Regions from separate parts of the Shewanella sp. T24-MNA-CIBAN-0130 genome, predicted to be linked through region 1. Evidence: predicted binding sites of a transcription regulator. Region 1 holds the regulator's gene; each other region holds the start of a gene.
The links. Region 1 encodes sigma-54, which starts transcription at its own class of promoters, with help from an activator protein. Its sites were predicted from a motif close to GTTGGCACGNNNNTNGNNT; they were not measured.
Positions count from the first base shown of each region.

Region 2: the regulator sigma-54 is predicted to act here: its motif matches at 2,117-2,135, upstream of AAEZ02_RS18610 (YccF domain-containing protein).
Region 3: the regulator sigma-54 is predicted to act here: its motif matches at 3,142-3,160, upstream of flgA (flagellar basal body P-ring formation chaperone FlgA).

Region 1 is NZ_JBEOPP010000003.1:143,803-148,947, reverse strand. It holds gene kdsC (3-deoxy-manno-octulosonate-8-phosphatase KdsC) at 1-112, shown strand, start outside; gene lptC (LPS export ABC transporter periplasmic protein LptC) at 109-669, shown strand; gene lptA (lipopolysaccharide transport periplasmic protein LptA) at 656-1,237, shown strand; gene lptB (LPS export ABC transporter ATP-binding protein) at 1,234-1,965, shown strand; gene AAEZ02_RS02420 (RNA polymerase factor sigma-54) at 2,108-3,592, shown strand; gene hpf (ribosome hibernation promoting factor) at 3,618-3,905, shown strand; gene ptsN (PTS IIA-like nitrogen regulatory protein PtsN) at 3,908-4,351, shown strand; gene rapZ (RNase adapter RapZ) at 4,348-5,145, shown strand, end outside.
Region 2 is NZ_JBEOPP010000062.1:6,373-11,517, reverse strand. It holds gene AAEZ02_RS18620 (hypothetical protein) at 565-738, shown strand; gene AAEZ02_RS18615 (1-aminocyclopropane-1-carboxylate deaminase/D-cysteine desulfhydrase) at 994-1,974, opposite strand; gene AAEZ02_RS18610 (YccF domain-containing protein) at 2,182-2,595, shown strand; gene AAEZ02_RS18605 (TIGR00266 family protein) at 2,795-3,583, opposite strand; gene AAEZ02_RS18600 (LysR family transcriptional regulator) at 3,758-4,687, opposite strand; gene AAEZ02_RS18595 (homogentisate 1,2-dioxygenase) at 4,916-5,145, shown strand, end outside.
Region 3 is NZ_JBEOPP010000045.1:7,065-12,209, forward strand. It holds gene AAEZ02_RS16070 (DUF2947 domain-containing protein) at 1-101, shown strand, start outside; gene AAEZ02_RS16075 (chalcone isomerase family protein) at 251-808, shown strand; gene AAEZ02_RS16080 (flagella synthesis protein FlgN) at 1,281-1,754, opposite strand; gene flgM (flagellar biosynthesis anti-sigma factor FlgM) at 1,856-2,185, opposite strand; gene flgA (flagellar basal body P-ring formation chaperone FlgA) at 2,260-2,967, opposite strand; gene AAEZ02_RS16095 (chemotaxis protein CheV) at 3,576-4,496, shown strand; gene AAEZ02_RS16100 (CheR family methyltransferase) at 4,557-5,145, shown strand, end outside.

The sequences.
Region 1 (5,145 bases):
TTGTCACATGACAACGACCTTAAACGGCGGACATGGAGCTTTGCGAGAACTGACTGACTTATTACTCTTAAGCCAAGATAAATTTGCCAGTGCTCATGGAATGAGTATATGAATCGGATCACCCTAAGTATTGTGGCTTTTTTTGGTCTTGCTTTTATGTTGTACTGGCAAGCACAAATAAAACGCAGTGAAATGGACTCGGTGAAAGTACCTGGTATTGAGCGCCCTGACTTTATTGCAGATAACCTACGCACCACGGAATTCAATCAACAAGGTTTTGTCGAAAGTCGAGTCAGCGCCGAGCACATGGAGCATTATGCTTCAAGTGACATCACTCACTTTACCAAACCGATATACCTCATTTACCCTGAAAATGGTAAAGCACAATGGCAATTAAGTGCAGATCGAGGACAATTGAATAAAAACACCAGCAAAGTCATATTAGAAAACAATGTTATTATTGATGCCATTGATATAGAAGAACCCCTGCAGTCATTGAGTACCCAAGCGGTGACGGTAGACTTAACCACTATGATAGGCACCTCACAAGAGATGGTGTATATCAAAGGCAAAGGGTTTATTATTAAAGGCTTAGGCCTACATGCTGACTTGAATTCGCAACAATTATCGCTACTGAGCCAGGTAGAAGGAACATATGAGCCACATTAATCGTCTCCACACTCGCGCCAATGTTATGTTATTGAGCAGCATACTTTGCCTGTTGAGTTTGCCTGCTATGGCGAAACAAGGTGATCTGAAACAAGAATTAAAAATTGTTGCGGTTAGCCAATTTGCTGACATAAAAAATAACCAAATCATTTTTAATGGTCCGGTTAAGATTGTCCAAGGCAGTATTAATATCAATGCTGATGAATTACGGGCGTTTACCCCCGAAAACAGCACCAGTAAGAAACTTATCGCCACTGGCAAACCCGCGACGTTTTCACAAGAATTAGATGACGGTCAAATTGGTACTGCCAGTGCCGACGAAATATCCTATGACCTTGCGACTACCACGCTAACATTGACAGGTAATGCCAAACTTAATCAATCGGGTAGCCAAGTGACCGGTAATCGAATTAAGTACAACATCAATGCGCAAGAGCTTATTGCTGAAAGTTCGGGCACAGGGCAAGATCGGGTTATCACCATTATTCAACCTGAGAATTTCCAAGACGAGTCTGCGCCAAAGCAAAAACTCCCTGAAATCCCAGTTAAAAAGCAGATCAAACCATGACCCAAATAACCTTAACCGCTGAAAATCTGGCTAAAAGCTATAAAGATCGTCAAGTTGTTAAAGATGTCAGTTTAACGGTTAAAACAGGCCAAATTGTTGGGCTTTTAGGCCCCAATGGTGCAGGTAAAACAACCACCTTTTATATGGTTGTCGGCCTAGTGAAAAGTGATAAGGGTCGAATTTTAATTGATGATGACGATCTCACTGACGATCCAATGCATCTGCGAGCTCGCAAAGGCATTGGTTACTTACCACAAGAAGCCAGTATTTTCCGTAAACTCACAGTGTATGACAACATTATGGCCGTGTTGCAAACCCGCAAAGAACTCAGTACAAACCAACGTATTGAACAGCTTGAGCATCTATTAGAAGAGTTCCATATTACCCATATTCGAGACAGCCTAGGCATGTCGTTATCGGGTGGTGAACGTCGTCGTGTTGAAATTGCGCGCGCTTTAGCCGCCAATCCAAAATTTATTCTACTCGATGAGCCCTTTGCTGGTGTTGATCCGATTTCTGTCATCGACATAAAAAAAATCATTCAACAACTTAAAAGCCGAGGTCTAGGAGTATTAATTACCGACCATAACGTACGTGAAACGTTAGATGTCTGTGAGCGAGCTTATATCGTCAGCCAAGGTAATTTAATTGCCGAAGGCACACCTGATGAGGTATTGAGCAATCAACAAGTTCGGGCGGTGTACTTAGGTGAACAATTCAAGCTATAGTTACTTTACGGGCCTTTAGTCTATCTAACTCATTTGATTGAACGATATCTAAACAGCGTTAAACATCATTGATGTACGTGACAATCCATTACAGTTTTATAAATTGTCACTTTTATGGAAATCATCTAGGGATAAGCGGTAAATGAAAGCGTCACTCCAACTTAAAATGGGTCAACACTTAACCATGACCCCACAATTGCAGCAAGCCATTCGCTTACTGCAATTATCGTCATTGGAGCTACAGCAAGAAATCCAACAAGCATTGGATTCAAATCCATTACTTGAAATAGAAGATGAGTTTTCTGAAGCAAAAGACCCCGTAAAAGAAAATCGCGACCAAGCTGATACAGACTTCAGTGACAACAGCATTGTCAATATTGAAAAAGACACCTCAACAGTCGACACAGCAGAATCTATGACCAAAGAAACCATGGATGATTTAGCCATGGATACTACATGGGATGAAGTGTACACCGCCTCGCCGATGTCAGGTTCAGGTAGTGCTAGCATGCGCGATGATGACATGCCGTTTCAAGGTGAAACCACCGAAGGTCTGTATGAACATTTAGAATGGCAGAAAAATCTCACTCCATTTTCAGAGACCGATCTTGCCATTGCCACAGCGATCATCGACGCCGTGGATGAACGCGGTTATTTAACCCAAAGTACCGACGATATTCTCGAAGCCATGGGTGACGAAAATGTTGAGTTAGATGAAGTTGAAGCTGTATTAAAACGAATTCAACACTTTGATCCCGTTGGTGTTGCTGCACGTGATTTAAGTGAATGTTTATTGATCCAATTAGCGCAATTCTCTAACACCACACCCCATATCGATAATGCCCGTTTGCTAATCAAAGACTATTTAACCTTAATTGCTGGGCGTGATTTTAGATTATTGATGCGCAAAACTAAGCTAAAAGAAAATGAGTTACGTGACGCCATCACCCTAATCCAATCACTCAATCCTCGTCCAGGCTTATTGATCACCGCCACCGATGACGAATTCGTTATTCCCGATGTCACGGTACTAAAGAAAAATGGCCGTTGGGTTGTAGAGTTAAACCCAGACAATATGCCCAAAATTGGCGTTAATCAGCAATACGCCGCCATGGCTAGAAGCAGTAAAAATCAGTCTGACAGTCAATTTATTCGAGGCCATTTGCAAGAGGCTAAATGGTTTATTAAAAGTATCGAAAGCCGCAATGATACTCTACTCAAAGTGGCAAATTGCATTGTGCAATTTCAGCAAGGCTTCTTTGAATACGGTGAAGAAGCCATGAAACCTATGGTGCTAAATGATATTGCTGAAGCAGTAGAAATGCATGAATCGACAATTTCACGAGTCACCACACAAAAATATATGCACACCCCACGTGGACTATTTGAACTAAAGTACTTCTTCTCTAGCCATGTCAGCACTGACGATGGCGGGGAATGCTCATCAACAGCAATTCGTGCTTTTATCAAAAAGCTGGTTGCCGCAGAAAACCAGAAAAAACCATTGAGTGACAGTAAAATGGCTCAACTTCTGGCAGAACAAGGCATAAACGTTGCTCGTCGTACGATTGCAAAATACCGAGAAGCAATGCTAATCCCGCCCTCAAACCAACGTAAGAGTTTATAACCTACAAGGTTGTGGAGGATTTTCTATGGATATAAATCTGACTGGACGTCATGTCGAAATAACTGAATCTTTACGTGAGTATGTTAATGGTAAATTTTCAAAGCTTGAACGACACTTCGATCAGATCCATAATGTACACGTTGTACTCCATGTAGACAAATTACAACAAAAAGCAGAAGCCAAAATCCACGTTAATGGCGCAGAGATTTTTGCTATGTCAGAAAATACTGATATGTATGCTGCAATAGACGCCCTGATCGATAAACTCGACCGTCAGGTAATTAAACACAAAGAGAAGTATACAAAACACTAACGATGGAACTTTGTACCATTCTGCAGCCGGAATGCACTACCTGTGCCACACCGGGCAGTAAGAAAAAAGTACTGGAACTCATCAGCAATTTAGTCGCTGCCCAGTATCCAACCCTGTCTTCGCAAGAGGTTTTTGAAAGCCTATTAGCGAGAGAAAAAATGGGTAGCACAGGTATAGGAAATGGCATTGCGATACCTCATGGTCGATTAACGACCATCGATCACCCCATCGCGATATTTGTTAAATGTGAAGAAGCCATTGCCTTTGATGCAATTGATAAGCAGCCCGTGGATATTTTATTTGCTTTGTTAGTACCTGCAGACCAGTGCCAACAACATTTAGGCACGTTATCGAGTATGGCTAAAAAGCTCAGCGATAAGCAAATATTGAAACAGCTTCGCAAAAGCCACAACGCAACAGAACTTTATCGGGTTATAACTGCATGAAACTTGTCATAGTATCGGGACGTTCAGGTTCAGGGAAATCCGTTGCCTTAAGAGTATTAGAAGACCTAGGATATTATTGTGTCGATAATTTGCCTCTACCCCTCATTGGCACATTACTCGCTCAGCTCAAGGGCAGTAATGATTTAGTTGCGATTAGTGTTGATGTCCGCAACATTGCTGAACAAGGCAAAGTGCTTCAAGACCAATTAGCCCTACTTGAACATGACACTGAAATTATCAGCTTCTTTCTAAATTCCAATGATAAAGTGTTACTTAAACGCTACAGCGAAACACGCCGATTGCACCCGTTATCTAAAAATCATATTTCACTGCAAGAAGCGATCAAATTAGAAGGCCGTTTACTTGAGCCTACCGCAAAAATTGTTGACCATTACATTGACACTTCGGCGCTAAATATCTACGAGTTAAGCGACCAAGTTAGGCAAATACTACTAGGCAGTGTCGATAAAGAATTGGTCATTAACTTTGAGTCTTTTGGCTTTAAGCACGGCATGCCGACTGAAGCGGATTTTATGTTTGATGTACGCTTTTTGCCCAATCCACACTGGGAAATAGAATTGCGCCCATTGACAGGATTAGACGAACCCGTACAAGAATTTTTAGGGCGTCAGCCATTGGTCAACAAGTTCATTTGGCAAATTGAAAACCTATTTGAAACCTGGATGCCACACCTAGAACGTAACAATCGCAGTTACCTGACTATCGCGATTGGTTGTACGGGTGGCCAGCATCGTTCGGTATATATTGCAGACCAATTAGCAAAACGATTTAGG
Region 2 (5,145 bases), on a different contig from region 1:
TCTATTTTTACAAAATGTCCGCATCACAGGCTATTTTAAGTATAAACAACCGCACAGCTGGCCCCATTGCTTATTTTTTAATCGAAATGAGCTTTAATTTGATTAAAATTTGAAAAAGACTATTGCCATATGCAAACACTCAGTATATTATCCATGCAGATTTAGTTTTCTTGTTAATTTTGGTTACCTACCTGTAAGTCTGCTCAACTTCACTTCGTAAATAAACCCAAGACAAGCTTATGTTCATCGTTTTTGATTTTCAATTGATCTATGTTGATACGATAATTTCTATCCACGTAATCTTGCTGTCATAAAACTATGTTCAACTTACAAAATTAAGTGCCATTTGTATCAAGTGCCTTAAGGTTATGTCACAACATCAATGTTGCTGACACAAAGTAGACCTTAATCAACTATTGACATAACAACACTTGATTAGTGAGTAAAAGATAGGGTAAGTTAAATCTCGAAACATTAATCTTTCGCAACACTAAAAAATGCCAAGGATATTTTATTGAACAATTGTCTCACCTAATGGTGAATATATAAAAAGGAGTGTGACCAATGTCATACAACATGAATGGACACGAAATCTCAGTTAGCTTCCCGGTTAATTCTATTTCGTCAAACAAAAACTCAATTGCTTTTACCGACAGCTTAGGTAAAAACAAAAAGACCTTTTCAAAGCGCATTGAAGCAATGAACTTCATGAAATGGTTAATCTCTGCAAATAAGTAATATCCCTAACGCTAAGCGTTAATCATTTGCTCTGGTATTTAATAAACTCATTTCTCGGTATTCTCCTCTCAATTACCGATGTTTATTAAAACAGAGCAAAATGAATTACTACTTTACGACTACTCCAGTTCAAACCTCAGTCGAATAAGAACAAAAAACCTAACGAAACTCACACAAAACCCATTTTATCAATGAGTTAATTTTCTTAATCGTCGTAAATCTGACGAAAATTAGAGCGTGACTACGTTTTCGTTGTCATGAAGCGTTAATCGAATTTGAAAACTTTCGTAGATACCTTGGCAACATCGTTTTATTTCCTAATATCCCACCTTGATGTACATATAAAATATCAGTATTAGTCAACGTATTAGTCTTCAAATAATGTTGTAAGACTAAAAATCCGACAGGGTCATACAACAACTCAAATTCAATTCCAGACTGACATACGGTTTGCCACATATCAAAACAACGTTGCGATAATTTTCCAAAATGATATTTATGCCCATCACTAACAATGTGAGGATAATAAACTTCATCAATTAATTGTGAAAATTGCTGGCGTAAGTAATCATCACCGCCAACCGTGCTGCAGGTTAATACCTCAATGGTAAGTACTGGTGTTAATTGCAATTGAGCGAGCTGTTGTATTAGTTGCTTATTTAAATAAGCTGCTGTGGTGCCGGTACCAGAAGGTAAAAAAACCATGAGCTTAATTTGTTGTCTAATCTGAGCCCACTCAATAATTTCACTCGCAAGCTGCGCAATACCCGTTTCTGCGTATTCACAGCGCCCACCTTCAGGAATACACAGTAGATGTTGTTTATCGGCGTAAGTCGGAGTTGATAACATAATGTATTGCACAACATCATCTAAATGCATGCCGGCTATGTTATCGGCATATGGCAACTCAGCAACATTAATAATATTAGCCCCATTTTGTATCGCGGCAGCGTAATTGCCTTGGGGGTGTTGTAGTAAAAATTTGCTAATATGGCTAACGTAATAGTCAAATTGCCAGCCCTGCTGCTTAGCCAGCACAGATAATGAATACAAAGAGTTAGCTTGTGCAGAACCGGCCCCTACTAGGCGGGTCACATATGAATAATCATGATGCAAAAAATGATAAAACTTACGTGCTTTATTGCCACTGAAATCAGCATGCAATAAATCATCCCGCTTAATGTAGAGGGTGTGGCCGTCAAAGTTCATCGACTCTACTGGGCTTATCGAAAACATGTCTTCTCTCAATCAACTGTAATATGGGTATTTTAACTAAAAAATGATAATTCTCATCGATTCATTTGTATTAATTGTCAGACCTAACAGACACTCAATGTCGAAAATAACATTTAAACAATTAGAATCATAAGCTTATAATAATGGCATGATTATCGCTAGTTATCGCTATATAGTAATTAATATTGACTCTTGATAGGAATGAAAATGTCACTTTTACGCTTAATCTTTAATATTGCTTGGTTTTTAATGGGTGGATTTGTTATGGGCCTTGCTTGGTGGCTTGTGGGGGTACTGTGCTTTATCAGTATCATTGGCATCCCTTTTGGCAGAGCCTGTTTTGTTATTGGCGAATTAGCTTTTTGGCCATTTGGACAAGAAACCGTTAACCGCAAACACATTTCTGGCCAAGAAGATATTGGTACTGGCACACTAGGCTTAGTGGGTAATGTGCTATGGTTTTTATGTTTTGGGATTTGGCTCGCTATTGGTCATTTAGTGCATGCATTAGCCTGTTTCATCACCATTATTGGGATCCCCTTTGCGATACAACACATTAAGTTGGCCTTGTTAAGTTTAACCCCTATCGGGCAAACTATTATCGCTAAACCCACTTATTAATGACATGTGAACTGCCGCTATTCTTAATTACCGATAGCCTAATGCTATCGGTTTTTATTTGCCTAATAGCATCGACAACCTTTAATTGCCATTGACGCATTTTGGGCACACAAAAATTATTCAATCCCTTTAAGGACAGCTCAGACTAAATCGGCGCGATGACTTATAATCGTCTGAGCACTCAATGCTAATATCCCGATTAGTTAATCATCCGCCCTATTCCACCGAGTACTGAACCTTCACCTTGATCTTTACCGCCATTTGAAGGCGCATGAGCAATAATTCTGTCAGCCATACGAGAAAACGGTAAGCTTTGTAACCACACAGTCCCATGACCTTTTAAAGTGGCAAGAAACAGGCCTTCTCCGCCAAATACCATCGACTTTAACGAGCCCGCACGCTGAATGTCATAATCAATCCCGGGAGTAAATCCAACTAAACAACCCGTATCGACCCGCAAGGTCTCACCATGCAATTCTTTTTTTATCAGTGTCCCACCCGCATGCACAAACGCCATGCCATCACCTTTAAGGCTTTGTAGGATAAATCCTTCACCACCAAAAAACCCGGTTCCTAAGCGCTTATTAAATTTCATGCTCACTTGCGTGCCTAAGGCTGCCGCTAAAAAACTGTCCTTTTGACAGATAAGCTCGCCTTGATGTTGAGCTAAGTCTATCGCCAAAATGGTCCCCGGAAACGGCGCCGCAAAAGCCACTTTACGTTTCTGCTGGCCTTCATTGGTAAAGTGGGTCATAAAAATACCCTCACCGGAAATGGCCCGTTTCCCCGCACCAAGTAACTTACCAAAAAAACCAGATTCTAGCTCAGAGCCATCACCCATCTTGGCTTCAAAACCAATATCTTCTTCGACATAGGTCATGGCACCCGCTTCAGCAATCACAGACTCATTTGGGTCTAATTCAACTTCAACCAGCTGCATGCTAGAACCAATAATTTCATAATCTACTTCATGACTTTTCATGCTTATTTTCATTCCCTAAAAATTTATTTAATGTTTGCAATCGCCCAACATCGATAAGGCATTGCTCGATACGTATGATTTAAGGTAACAAAATGATCGGCGATTTAACATAACAATATATCAACATACTGGATCCACGTTGTATTATCTCTATGTTAGTTAATAGAATTATGCCAATGTTTACCCTAATCCGGCTCCACTTAACCCTGATTGTTGTTGCTGTTGATATCGAGCAAATTCTTGCAGAATAAGCTCGGTAAATAGTTGCCCTGCTCGCCCCAGCGGACGTTCAAGTGTGGACACTAATTGCGGTGTAAAACTAAAGCGGTTACCACCAATAAAATCAATCTCGATCAGTTGCCCTTGATGTAATTCTTCAGCAATTAAAAAATCCGGCATCCAACCAAAACCTAGACCTTTTAGTAAGGCATTTTTTTTCATAATAAAACCTGACAAATAAAATACTTTATCGCCGCCAAACTGCATTTCATCGCGGTCACGTTTACCAGGAGATGAATCTTCAATGGTTAACTCAACATGTTGTTGTAACTCGGGCAAACTAATGCCTTTTAACTGACTTAATGGATGTTGTGATGACGCCACTAGCACGCTGGTAATCGTAGGTAACGGTTTAGGATGATACGAGGGGCCAGTACGATAATCCTTGACCAACATTAAGTCTGCTTGGTCGCGCTCAAAGCGATGCTGTACGCCGCCTAAAAACTCCATATTAAGCTGCACTTTAGTGGGTATATTGTGTTCTGACATGCGCTTAAGCGCGGTCATGATCGGTTCCATCGGTAAAGCACCGTCTATCACTAACTCAAGCTTAGGCTCCCACCCCTGACTAAAACGACTGGCCAGATGTTCAATATTGGCTAAATGCTGCAGTAATCGTTGCCCTTCAGCCAGAATAACCTTGCCTTCAGGGGTTAATTCGGCGCGATAATTATCGCGGTTAAATAATGTGACCCCAAGATGTTGCTCTAATTTTTTAACTTGATAGCTAACCGCCGATTGCGCTTTATGTAAGCGCTCAGAAGCTTTCGAAAAACTTCCTTCTTCAACAAGCACTTGCAGTACATTAAAGGCATCAATATCTATTCGCATAAGATTTCCACTGTCTCGTTATTCGTACACTAATGTAAAGTTAACATAACAATCTAATAAATAGATTGAGTTAAGCTTTTTATTATTCTTTTTTTTGTTGATCTTTACCACTAAATTGTTAGTTAGATCACAAATTGATTTACCCAATGCGATTAGGCCATAACAATCAATACCAATCGTATTACAAACATCACGACACTCACAGTCGCTCCACCATAGGACAACCACATGCCATTCTATGTTAAGCAAGGTCAGATCCCGACCAAACGGCATATTGCCTTCGAAAAAGACAATGGTGAGCTGTATCGTGAAGAATTATTTTCAACTCATGGCTTTTCGAATATTTATTCGAATAAATACCATCACAATATGCCAACCAAAGCGATAGACGTTCAACCTTACTCGTTATCTCATGGTGAACAATGGCAAGACCCACTGATCCAAAATTACAAAATAGA
Region 3 (5,145 bases), on a different contig from region 1:
TTTTATTTTTTGATGATGGTCCTATTTTAATGGCGCCAAAGCACAAGCAAGCGTTGATGTTTCAACAAAATGGCCAATATAAGTTAGGCGTTCGTGGTTAGTTTATGAGTCGTTAATCTAAGCGTACTTAAGCTAATAATTGAGCTAATAATTGAGCAAATTAATGGGATGAATGGCTGATATTGCAGTCGTTCATGTTGTAATGGTTTATACAGTGGTTATTTATATTGTTTTTTTTTAGAGAGTTTAGATGAAGTTATTAGCTTTAATTGGCTGTTTAGTGTTGACGCTGCCGTTGTTGGTGCAAGCAAGAATGATTGCCGATGTTGATGTTGCTGAGCAAATGAATGTTGCAGAGCAACCATTAATATTAAATGGTGCGGGCGTGCGCAGTAAATTTTTTATGGATATTTATGTAGCCAGTTTGTACTTACCTACCAAAGTTTATACGCTTGAAGATGTGCTCGCTCAGCCTATAGCGGTAATCCAATTAACCATTACTTCTTCGATGGCCACCTCAGAGAGAATGCGTGACGGCATTACGAAAGGTTTTGAGACTGCTACCGACAATGACACCCATTTTATTGCCAAAGAGATTGAACATTTCACTCAACAATTTGCTTACGACGTTGTCGACGGGGATCAATTTACTTTTGTGACCCAAAAAGGCAAGGGCGTGAGCAGCATTAAAAATGGTCAAGTTCAAGGTGATATTGCTGGAGAGGCTTTTCGTCAGGTATTACTTAACATTTGGTTAGGTGAAGAGTCTGCGCAACAAAGTTTACGCCAGGCAATGCTAGCTCAGTAACTCACCTGCTAGGTTCTAGGGCGGACTACGTCCTGCTAGTATCGCTTCGCTGCTAGGGCGGACTACGTCCTGCTAGTATCGCTTCGCTGCTAGGGCGGACTACGTCCTGCTAGGGTCGCTTCGCTGCTAGAGCGGACTACGTCCTGCTAGGGTCGCTTCGCTGCTAGAGCGGACTACGTCCTGCTAGGGTCGCTTCGCTGCTAGGGCGGACTACGTCCAGCTAGGGTCGCTTCGCTGCTAGGGCGGACTACGTCCTGCTAAGAACAGCTTCGCTGTTAAGACTTTATAGCCTCTATGCCTTCCGCTTTATTTTTTCCGTTTATTCGCTTGTTATCGGATGCGGCTCAGATTTTATAGTCTCTAGCCGCGAAGCGTCCTAGCAGCGAAGCGCTCTAGGCTGTTGCTCAGATTTTATAGCCTCTAGCCGCGAAGCGTCCTAGCAGCGCTCTAGGCTGTTGCTCTCTAGGCTTTATTAGGCTGTAAAATCATTACCGAGTGTTGAAATGGTGGAGGTTTTGCCTTTGTCATTGTAGGTTAAACTTGATGCATTACGGCTGGCTTGCAATGCTTGGGCAAATCGATTTAGGCTGGCGATATTGTGTTCAATTAAGCTGGCATTCTGGCTATTAATGTCTTTGCATTCTGCGAGAATAGATTTGGCCTGGGCGACTTTTTGTACCAGTCCAGGAGCTGTGGTAAGCAGGGCGTGCTGGGGGTGTTGAGCCAGTTTTTCGTCAGTCGCTTTCATATTGATTAAGCACTGGGTTTTGTCTTTGGAAAGCGTCAGTAGTTTGTCGGCATCTTGGTTTGTTAATGCGGCTTTTTCTTCAACAATAAGCAGTTTCAGCTGTGCTAAGGTCTGATTTTGGGTCTCTAACAGTGCACGTAGCTCATCGTTTGGTTGTTCGCTTGGTTGTTTATTTAGCTCTTCATTTAGCTCTGTCATAAATTACTCATTGGTTTTGTTAACTGACACTTATCTATGATGCAAGTTAGCACCTATTATCTGTGTGTCGTTAAAACAAATTAAAGAGTAACGTTTAACGGCTACTCTTTGTCAAACGATAGACTGCTTAGCTCTGCTTCAAAGCTGGCAATATTCGCAGCAAGCTTTTCTGGGTCGACTTTATAGCGTCCTTCAGAGATAGCGAGCTTAATTTCTGCGACCTTTTTTTGGTCAACTTCAGGTGTCGCTTCCATTTTTGCTTGCGCGCTCTGAAGCTGGTGAGCTTGAGCGGTGATGCTAACGGAATCGGCTTTAACCGGTGCCGCGGATTTTTGAGCCACAGCAGTATTAGATTGCTTAGCAGACTGCGTGTCACGTGCAGTGCGCATTTGGGTATTAGCCGCAGTGTTATGCTTAATGTCAATTGCCATTGGAGGCTCCAGCGTAATGTATTAGGTTCTTCAAACAGATTATCGGCACTGTTGGAAAAAACTTTAGTCCTAGTTTACATTCTTACTTCAACTTCGCCAACCCCAACCACCACCGCATCAAATTGTTTACTCGTGTTACTGTTTTTCACCCTGATGACGTCATCAAGATTGCCGTCACGCAGTGCTTCACCAAGGGTTTTTATTTGAACATTAGCGGTTCTAGCGTAGATGGAAACCGAGTCACCTTTGCACACAAAACACAGGTTATTACTCAATACAGGTGAGTCTTTTGCCACGCGACGTTTCACTCGCGAACCGATTAATGTGTGGGTATCAGAAAAAAAGTGGCCTCTTAAACTATATTGGTCAACATACATGATGTTTAAGTGATGTGGAGCAATAATTTGGTCTGGAGACAGTAGCTGGTTAGCCACCACGACAGGGTATTGTATTTCAACTCGAACAGAGAGATACATTTGCCATGGATAGTCATAGTCTGGGCTGATACAACTTAGTTTTACCATGTTATTTCGACTAATGGCTCTTTCACTGGCGAGTTCGGCATTAATCGGTGGATAGCAGCGCGGTGGACTAAGACGACCTTCAAGATTTTGTGGGGTAATTTGCACCTTAGCGTTGGCGTCGGCATCAATTTTTTTTGCGACCACCTCTTTAGCTAACGTATAAATGGCCGATAGTTTAGGTGTTACTATCTCTTCGCTAGCAAATGCTGGCAAAGAAAGCGTCATTGAGCACAAAAAACATAAAAAAAATACTTTCATAATGAAGATCCTAGCTTGTGTTGCCAGAATGCACCTATACTTTGGAGAACGAAAAATATGCGAGTAATCTCTGCATACGCAATAAGCTAAAAATGAGGTGAGGGCATGATAATAACATTTCCCTTTCGTCAAAAAAGTGTCAGTTCACTGTAAGTGTTAACTTAGTAAAAGTTAAAGCAAGTTGCATGCCCACTTTTAATTCAATAATTTGATAGGTATTTGCTAGGCTGCTGATGGTTTGCCCAGAATGTGTCATGTTCGTCTGATGAAAACCTCAATTGGGGGTAAATTGGGGGTAAATTAGAGACAGTAACGGTTATCAAATGGCCCTTTGTTCGGCTATTCACCTTGTATCGACTCACAATAGGCCCGCTATTGGCGCGGCGACTAACACTATTGTTAACATGTGAGTGCACCTTTATTAGCAAAACACATGGCATGTTTGATATTGCAGACTTGAAATAAACCCATTTTTAACGATTTATCCCCTCTCTTATCCAGGTTGAGGTTAAAATAGCTAGCAAGCGTATTATATTAAACCAAGGTTCACTATAATGTTAACCAACAATTTTATTCTTTTGAGTAACAGTTAACTACAAGGCTGTGTTATGTCGAGCATTTTAGAATCAGTAAATAAACGTACCCAGCTTGTCGGACAAAACAGATTAGAGCTGTTACTGTTTAAGCTTAACGGTCGTCAACGCTTTGGTATTAACGTATTTAAAGTAAAAGAGGTATTACAATGTCCTCCACTGACAAGGCTACCTAAGCTAAACCCCTATGTTAAAGGTGTTGCGCATATTCGTGGGGAAACCATTTCTATTATCGATTTAAGTGCAGCAACCGGTGGGCGTCCACTGACATCAACTGAAAATTGCTTTGTTATCATTTCCGAATATAACCGCAGTGTTCAAGGCTTTTTGGTCAGTTCTGTTGAGCGTATCATCAATATGAATTGGGAATCTATTTTGCCGCCGCCCCAAGGTTCAGGACGTTCTTCATATTTAACGGCTGTGACTGAGATTGAAGGTGAGCTGGTTGAAATTTTGGATGTTGAAAAAATTCTTGATGAAATTTCACCTGTTAAGACCTCTATCAGTAAAGAAGTCAGTGAGACGTTAACTATCGATAAAGAACAGCATTATCATATTATGGTTATTGATGATTCTACGGTGGCACGCAAACAAATTATTCGTTCGTTAGAGTCGTTAAATCTGCAAATCGATACCGCTAAAGATGGTAAAGAAGCGTTGATCATGCTGAAAAATATTGCCGCTGAAATGGATGATGTCTCAGTTGAGATCCCGCTGATTATTTCAGATATCGAAATGCCAGAAATGGACGGTTATACTTTAACTGCTGAAATTCGTGATGATCCAAAATTAAAGAACATAAAAGTAGTTCTACACACATCATTAAGTGGTGTGTTTAACCAAGCAATGGTAGAAAAAGTAGGTGCTAACGATTTTATTGCTAAGTTTAACCCCGATGAATTAGCCTCAGCGGTTAACAAACATTTGAGTTTATAAGCCTCTAATATTGAACAATATTAGAGGCTTAGCTCATTGGCCACATATTAGGAAGTTAATGTGACAGATAAATCACTTGCTGAAGCAGAGTACAATCAATTTAGGCTGTTTTTAGAGCAGCATAGCGGTATTGTGTTAGGTGAGAATAAACAATATTTAGTCCGCAGTCGTTTAGCGCCGTTGATGGGGAAGCATAATTTACCTTCTTTGTCTGAGGTGGTTAAAAAGTCGATGAAACCGATAGAACGTCAGCTGCGTGCTGAAGTGATAGATGCAATGACCACCAATGAAACCTTATGGTTTCGAGACCGTTATCCGTTTGAATTACTGAACAATACTCTACTGCCTGAATACAGTAAGCTTGGCAGACCGTTAAAAATATGGTCAGCGGCATGTTCTTCTGGGCAAGAACCTTACTCTTTGTCGATGACAGTGTTGGAATATCAACAGCGTAAACCCGGTGCTTTACCGGGCGGCGCGACGATTCAGGCAACGGACTTGTCACCATCAATGTTAGAGCGCTGTAAGAATGCTGAATATGATGGTTTAGCGCTGGCTCGTGGCTTGTCTGAAGAGCGTAAACGTCAGTTTTTTGATGCTTTACCGTCGGGCAACATGACAGTGAAAGATAATGTTAAGCGTTTAGTTA